2 regions of the Mesorhizobium sp. M0030 genome follow, and region 1 is predicted to be linked to the other one. Evidence: predicted binding sites of a transcription regulator. Region 1 holds the regulator's gene; the other holds the start of a gene.

The links. Region 1 encodes HrcA, which represses chaperone genes, less so after heat shock. Its sites were predicted from a motif close to GTTAGCACTCNCNNNNNGNGAGTGCTAAC; they were not measured.
Region 2: groES (co-chaperone GroES) is a predicted target of HrcA. The motif match lies at 2,274-2,302, and genes of this name have one in related genera.

The regions. Positions count from the first base shown of each region.
Region 1 is NZ_JAMYVE010000014.1:137,417-141,180, forward strand. It holds gene NKJ80_RS25355 (PQQ-dependent sugar dehydrogenase) at 1-345, opposite strand, end outside; gene NKJ80_RS25360 (hypothetical protein) at 451-651, opposite strand; gene hrcA (heat-inducible transcriptional repressor HrcA) at 688-1,773, opposite strand; gene rph (ribonuclease PH) at 1,929-2,645, shown strand; gene NKJ80_RS25375 (VOC family protein) at 2,836-3,246, shown strand; gene rdgB (RdgB/HAM1 family non-canonical purine NTP pyrophosphatase) at 3,246-3,764, shown strand, end outside.
Region 2 is NZ_JAMYVE010000028.1:14,878-18,641, reverse strand. It holds gene groL (chaperonin GroEL) at 197-1,861, opposite strand; gene groES (co-chaperone GroES) at 1,925-2,221, opposite strand; gene bioZ (3-oxopimeloyl-[acyl-carrier-protein] synthase BioZ) at 2,653-3,636, opposite strand; gene NKJ80_RS30595 (adenosylmethionine--8-amino-7-oxononanoate transaminase) at 3,633-3,764, opposite strand, start outside.

The DNA of each region.
Region 1 (3,764 bases):
CTGGTTGGCGTCGCTGTCGGCGACGAACAGGTCGCCGTTCGGCGCCACGCGCACGACCCGCGGATTGGAAATGCCGGAAGCAACCAGTTCGGCCGAAAACCCAGGCGGCAGGACGGGCTTCGCGCCCTCGGGCCGATCGCCAAGGCCGGCGCTGTTGGAGGCGGATTCGGTGATGTTGGGCTTTTGCAGATCATCCGGCTTGATCAGCCGGCGCACACCTGGCTTGTCGGCCTTCCAGTCGCCGAAAGCGTCCTTGCCGGTCAGCAGCAGTTGATCAGCCTGCTGGGCGAAGGCGCTGGTGGCCAGAAGCAGGGAAAGGCCTGCGAAGCCGGCAATCCGGATCATGCTGTTCTCCTCGAACTCGCGCCGGTCGCGCGTCACGACAAAGGAGATATTGTGCGGCCGCCGCAAAAGAGAAGCGTGCGCGCGCAGATTCGACGAGAGAACCGCTCAACTTTCCTCTTCGACGTCCAGATCGTCGTCGAGACGCTTTTCCAATGCGACGAGATCTTCCGGCAGCGGCAAGCCCATGGCGCGCATTTCGCGCAGTTTTTCGCGCAGCTGCTCCTGGATTTCGTGCTCGTCCTCCGGCTGGTTGACCATTTCTTCGAGCAGCATGCTGATCTGGGCCTTGAACGATTCAAGCGCCATTCTGCGCCCTCCTTTGCGGTGATCCCGGCTTTCGAATTATCTTAACATCCGGGTAATCAATTGGGCCGTGTAGTCGACCATAGGCACGATGCGGGCATAATTCAGCCTGGTCGGGCCGATGACGCCGAGCGCGCCGACGACGCGGGCGTCCTTGTCGCGGTAAGGCGCCACGACCAGCGACGAGCCGGAGAGCGAGAACAGCTTGTTTTCCGAGCCGATGAAGATCCGCACGCCGGGGCCGTCCTCGGCGAGGTCGAGCAGCTGGATCAGCCCGTCCTGCGTCTCCAGATCCTCGAACAGGTGGCGCAGCAATTCGATATCGGCCTGGGCGGTGACGTTTTCGAGTAAATTGGCGCGGCCGCGCACGATAAGGCGCGCCGGCAGGCCGCTGTCGGCGCCGGCCCACACCGCCAGGCCTTTCTCGACCAGGTCCTGCGACAACGTGTCCAGCGCTGCCCGGGTCTCGTCCTTGATACGGGCGATCTCGATGCGCGCCTCGGCGAGCGTGCGGCCCCTGATATGGGCGTTGAGGAAGTTGGAGGCCTCGTGCAGCTGCGAGACGGTGATGCCGGCCGGCAGGTCGACGACGCGGTTCTCGACATCGCCATTCTGCGACACCATCACCGCCAGCGCCTTGGTCGGCTCGAGCTGGATGAACTCGATGTGCTTCAGCGCCACCTCGTTCTTGGTGGCGAGCACCAGGCCGGCGCCGCGCGACATGCCCGACAGCATCTGGCTGGCCTCGGTCAGCATGTGTTCCAGCGTCGCGCCCGAGCCGGAGGCGCGCACCTGCGCCTCGATGACCCGGCGTTCCTCGTCGGAGAGATCGCCAAGCTCCATGAAGGCATCGACGAAGAAGCGCAGGCCGGTCTGGGTCGGCAGGCGCCCGGCCGAGATGTGCGGGGCATAGATCAGGCCGAGATGCTCGAGGTCGCTCATCACGTTGCGGATGGTGGCCGGCGACAGCGACGACGGCAGGATGCGCGACAGGCTGCGCGATCCCACAGGCTCACCGTCCTTCAAATAGGATTCGACGATGCGCCTAAAAATGTCGCGCGAACGCATGTCGAGCGATTGCAGCGCGGGCGCCAGCAGACTGGGTTCGGTGACTGCCTTGGTCATTCGAGCCAAAAACCTCCGGCTCAAGGATATAGACTTCCATCGCCCCCGCGCAACCCGGCGTCTGTGCCAGATCGCCCGGCCTTTTCCTTTGCGCCATGGGCTGCATGCGTCTACAAGCCGCCGACGCAACCGTAAAAGAACAGAAAGAGGCCTCGATGCGCCCTTCTAAACGCCAAGCCGACGAAATGCGCGCCATCTCCTTCGAGCGCGGCGTCTCCAAACACGCGGAAGGCTCGTGCCTGGTGAAATTCGGCGACACGCATGTGTTGTGCACGGCGAGCCTGGAGGAAAAGGTGCCGGGCTGGATGCGCAATTCCGGCAAGGGCTGGGTGACGGCCGAATACGGCATGCTGCCGCGTTCGACCGGCGAGCGCATGCGCCGTGAAGCCTCGGCCGGCAAGCAAGGCGGCCGCACGCTGGAAATCCAGCGGCTGATCGGCCGCTCCTTGCGCGCCGTTGTCGACCTGCAGGCGCTGGGCGAACAGCAGATCACCGTCGACTGCGACGTCATCCAGGCCGATGGCGGCACCCGCACGGCCTCGATCACCGGCGGCTGGGTGGCGCTTTACGATTGCCTGCGCTGGATGGAAGCGCGGCAGATGGCCAGCGTTGCCAAGGTGCTGAAAGACCATGTCGCGGCAATTTCCTGCGGCATCCATGACGGCCAGCCGGTCATCGACCTCGACTACATCGAGGATTCATCTGCCGGCACCGACGCCAATTTCGTCATGACCGGCAAGGGCGGCATCGTCGAGATCCAGGGCACCGCCGAGGGCGAGCCGTTCTCGGAAGGGCAGTTCGCGGAGCTGATGGGCCTGGCAAAGAAGGGCATTCAGCGGCTGGTGAGCTTGCAGCAGATGGCTGTGGCCTGATTGAATTTAACGTGATGACGTCGGCGATCCTTCACACCCCCCTCTGGCCTGCCGGCCATCTCCCCCGCAAGGGGGGAGATCAGAGGTCGCTACCGTTTTCGCCAACCATCAACGTTGAGACGCCGCCAGCGGAACTGCCAATCTCCCCCCTTGCGGGGGAGATGCCCGGCAGGGCAGAGGGGGGCGCCTGATGCAACCCTCCGCTATTCTTGAGTCAGCGCTTTACGTCACGGATCTCGCCGCTGCCGAAGCCTTCTACTCCAACGTCCTCGGCCTCCCTCTCCTCGGCAAGGTCGACGGCCGCCATCTCTTCTTCCGCTGCGGCCCGGGCGTACTGCTCATCTTCAACGCCGAAGCCACCAAAATCCCGCCGGCACCGGATGCGCGGCTGAAAGTGCCGCCGCATGGCACGGTCGGCGAGGGCCATCTCTGCTTTGCCGCAAGTGCGGATGAACTCGCACAGAGGAAGGCGCAACTTGAGGCGAAAAACATCGCCATCGAAAGCGAATTCGAATGGCCGCAGGGCGGGCGTTCGATCTACATACGCGACCCCTCGGGCAATTCGATCGAATTCGCCGAGCCAAGGATCTGGGGCCTTTGATGCATTCTCTCGATGGAAAGAAGATCGTCGTTGCCAGCCACAATGAAGGCAAGCTGCGCGAATTCGCCGATTTGATGGGTCCGTTCGGCTTCGAGGCGAAGTCGGCCAAGGACTACGGCCTGCCGGAACCGGAGGAGACCGGCACCACCTTCGAGGAAAACGCCTACATCAAGGCCTTCGCCGCGGCTAAGGCGACCGGCCTGCCGGCGCTGTCGGACGATTCGGGCCTGTGCGTCGACGCGCTCGACGGCGCCCCCGGCGTCTACACCGCCAATTGGGCCGAAGCTCCCGATGGCAGCCGCGACTTCGGGATGGCCATGCAGCGCACCGAAGTGGCCTTGCAGGAGGTCGGCGCCGCCAAGCCAGCGCAGCGCAAGGGGCGGTTCGTCGCCGTCATCTGCCTGGCCTTCCCCAATGGCGAGGCTGAATATTATCGCGGCGAAGCTGAGGGAACGCTGGTGTGGCCGCCGCGCGGCGAACTGGGCTTCGGCTACGACCCGGTGTTTTTGCCCGACGGT
Region 2 (3,764 bases), on a different contig from region 1:
GCAGTTCGTAGGGGGCGCCGGTTTGACCAGGTTGAGCCCGCGAATTGCTCGATCAGACAAGATCCTAATTCTCGACCATGCGGTGAGGCTCGAACGAGATCCTCGGGACGCACTCCAAGGTTTCGATCATGTTCGGCACACAAGGAAAGGGCGGCATTGCTGCCGCCCTGTCCGCTGTAAGTTGATAGGGGCTGGATTAAAAATCCATACCGCCCATGCCGCCCATGCCGCCCATGCCGCCGCCGCCCATGCCGCCAGGCATGCCGCCGCCGGCCGACTCCTTCTTGGGAGCCTCCGCGATCATGGCTTCGGTGGTGACGAGCAGGCCGGCGACCGAGGCCGCGTCCTGGAGAGCGGTGCGAACGACCTTGACCGGGTCGACGATGCCCATGGCGATCATGTCGCCATACTCGCCGGTCTGGGCGTTGTAGCCGTAGGTCGCGCCCTTGTTGTCGAGGATCTTGCCGGCAACGATCGAAGCTTCAGCACCTGCGTTCGAAGCGATCTGACGGGCCGGAGCCTGCAGTGCACGGCGAACGATGTTGATTCCGGCAGCCTGGTCGGCATTGACGCCGGTGACCTTGATGTTGGCCGAAGCGCGCAGGAGAGCGACGCCGCCGCCTGCAACGATGCCTTCTTCCACGGCCGCGCGGGTCGCGTTGAGGGCGTCGTCGACGCGGTCCTTCTTTTCCTTGACTTCGACTTCCGTCGCGCCGCCGACGCGGATCACCGCGACGCCGCCCGCGAGCTTCGCCAGACGTTCCTGCAGCTTCTCCTTGTCGTAGTCCGACGTGGTCTCTTCGATCTGCTGCTTGATCTGGGCAACGCGGCCCTGGATCTCGTCCTTCTTGCCGGCGCCGTCGACAATGGTGGTGTTCTCCTTGGAGATCGACACCTTCTTGGCGCGGCCGAGCATGTTGAGGCCGACATTCTCGAGCTTGATGCCGAGGTCTTCCGAAATGACCTGGCCACCGGTGAGGATGGCGATGTCTTCCAGCATGGCCTTGCGGCGATCACCGAAGCCCGGCGCCTTGACGGCGGCGATCTTCAGGCCACCGCGCAGCTTGTTGACGACCAGCGTGGCCAGAGCCTCGCCTTCGACGTCTTCCGAGATGATGAGCAGCGGCTTGGAGGTCTGCACGACGGCTTCGAGAACCGGCAGCATGGCCTGGAGGTTGGACAGCTTCTTCTCGTGCAGGAGGATGTAGACGTCCTCGAGCTCGGCAACCATCTTGTCGGCGTTGGTGACGAAGTAGGGCGAGAGATAGCCGCGGTCGAACTGCATGCCTTCGACGACTTCCAGCTCGGTCTCGGCGGTCTTGGCTTCTTCAACCGTGATGACGCCTTCATTGCCGACCTTCTGCATCGCTTCGGCGATCATCTTGCCGACCGACTCGTCGCCATTGCCGGCGATCGTGCCGACCTGGGCAACTTCCTCGGAGGTCTTGATCTTCTTGGCAGCGTTGCCGAGAGCCGCGACCACTTCGGTCACGGCCAGGTCGATGCCGCGCTTCAGGTCCATCGGGTTCATGCCGGCGGCAACGGCCTTGTTACCTTCCTGGACGATCGACTGCGCCAGGACGGTCGCGGTCGTGGTGCCATCACCGGCGATGTCGTTGGTCTTCGAAGCAACTTCGCGGATCATCTGCGCGCCCATGTTTTCGAACTTGTCGGAAAGTTCGATTTCCTTGGCGACGGTGACGCCGTCCTTGGTGATGCGCGGTGCGCCGAACGACTTGTCGATGACGACGTTGCGGCCCTTGGGGCCGAGGGTCACCTTCACCGCGTCGGCGAGGATGTTGATGCCGTGAAGCATGCGCTCGCGGGCGTCGCGGGAGAATTTTACGTCTTTGGCAGCCATTTTTTAGCTCCTGGCAGGGGCTTGCGATCAAGCCCGAAATTCAGTTGACGGTGAGGCCGATAATCAGCCGATGATGCCCATAATGTCGGATTCCTTCATGATCAGAAGGTCTTCGCCATTGAGCTTGACTTCGGTGCCCGACCACTTGCCGAACAGGATGCGGTCGCCGGCCTTGACGTCCAGCGGGACCAGCTTGCCGGCTTCGTCGCGAGCGCCGGAGCCGACGGCGATGATCTCGCCTTCCTGCGGCTTTTCCTTCGCCGTATCCGGGATGATGATCCCGCCGGCGGTCTTGGATTCGGATTCGACCCGGCGTACGACCACGCGGTCATGCAGCGGCCGGAAATTCGACTTTGCCATTTTTGGATTTCCTTGGTGCGGATGTTGAACGGTGCTCCGTTGCCGGAGCATGCCTAGCACTCAGCCGAAGCGAGTGCTAACGCGGCAATGAGATAAGCCGCAGGCTCCTGCTAGTCAAGACGGAAGAGCAAAGAGCAAAGAGAAAAGAGAAGACAGCAAAGAGCAGGCAGCAAAGAGCGTGTAAGCATCGAGCCTTTTATGTGAACAATGTCGGGTATCCGACATATATGGGGCGGCTCACCCTTTGTAATTGAGCTTTATTCAGATGGTACGATTGGTGCAACGGGTGTTGCATTTGAACTCATCCAGAGGCTCGCACGGGTCGTGCTGCGTCAGCTTGGTCATGTCGAGCTTCAGAAGGCCATTTTTGGCATTGGTTCTGTTGCTCCTATTGCCGTTCATGACCAATCCTGCGCGCGTGAGCCGGCCGGCTAGATTCCAACCACGAGAGCGCCGCCGCTGAGACCCGCACCCGCCGCCGCCAGAAGGATTTTCTCTCCTGGCTGGAATGGCTTCATCTGGTTGGCGAGCGAGAGCGACAGCGGGACCGTCGCGGCCGAAGAGTTGCCGTATTCGGCAATCGTCTTGACAATTGCTTGGTCCGCAATGCCGAGGTTTCTTCCGACCGCGCCGAAAATCCGAGTATTGGCCTGATGCGGCACAAACCGGCCGACATTGTGTGGCCGCACTCCCGCAGTGGCTAGCGCGGCTGTCGAGCAATCGGTCATCATCTCGACGGCTTTTGCGAACACTTCGGGCCCGTCGGTCATCGTCATCCGGGTCTGCCCGAGGTCGAGGTCGCCATGGAACGGCGTGTTGCTTCCTCCTGCGGGAATCTGGATCAGCCCGTAGCGCGAGCCGTCCGAAGCCACCGAGGCACCGAGAATGCCCCGATCAGCATCATCGCACTGACCGATCACCAGGGCGCCGGCGGCATCGGCGAACAAGACTGAGCTCGCGCGCTCGGCTGGATTGATGCGGCGGCTGAGGATGTTGGCGGCGATGACCAGCGCTGGTTTGCCATGCAGGCGGGTGAACCCGTCCGCAAACATGAGCGCATAGATGAAGCCGGCGCAGGCGCCGGTCAGATCGACCGCGCCTGCGCGGCCAAGGCCAAGCTTGTGTGCGACCAGCGGCGCGCTTGGCGGCAGAAGATGGTCGGGCGTCGAGGTGGCAAGCAACAGCAGACCGATGTCGTGGCGCGCAATACCGGCGTTCACCAGCGCCATGTCGCCAGCCCGGGTGGCAAGACCCGACAGCGTGTCTTCGTCCGTTGCCCAGAAGCGCGAACGGATTCCGGTACGCCTTTCGATCCAGCCCGGCTCGAGGCCGAGATTGCTCTCGATCTCGGCATTGGCCACCTTGCGCCCAGGCACGTGATGGCCAAGTCCGAGAATGCGCGACGACTTGCTCATGGCCTTGACCCGAAGCGTTCCCCGGCCTCCTCGATGGCGTCATAGAGTCGTTCGAGCTCGTCGCCTGCGATGCAATAGGGTGGCAGAAGGTAGAGGACATTGCCGAGCGGGCGCACAAGCAGGCCGCG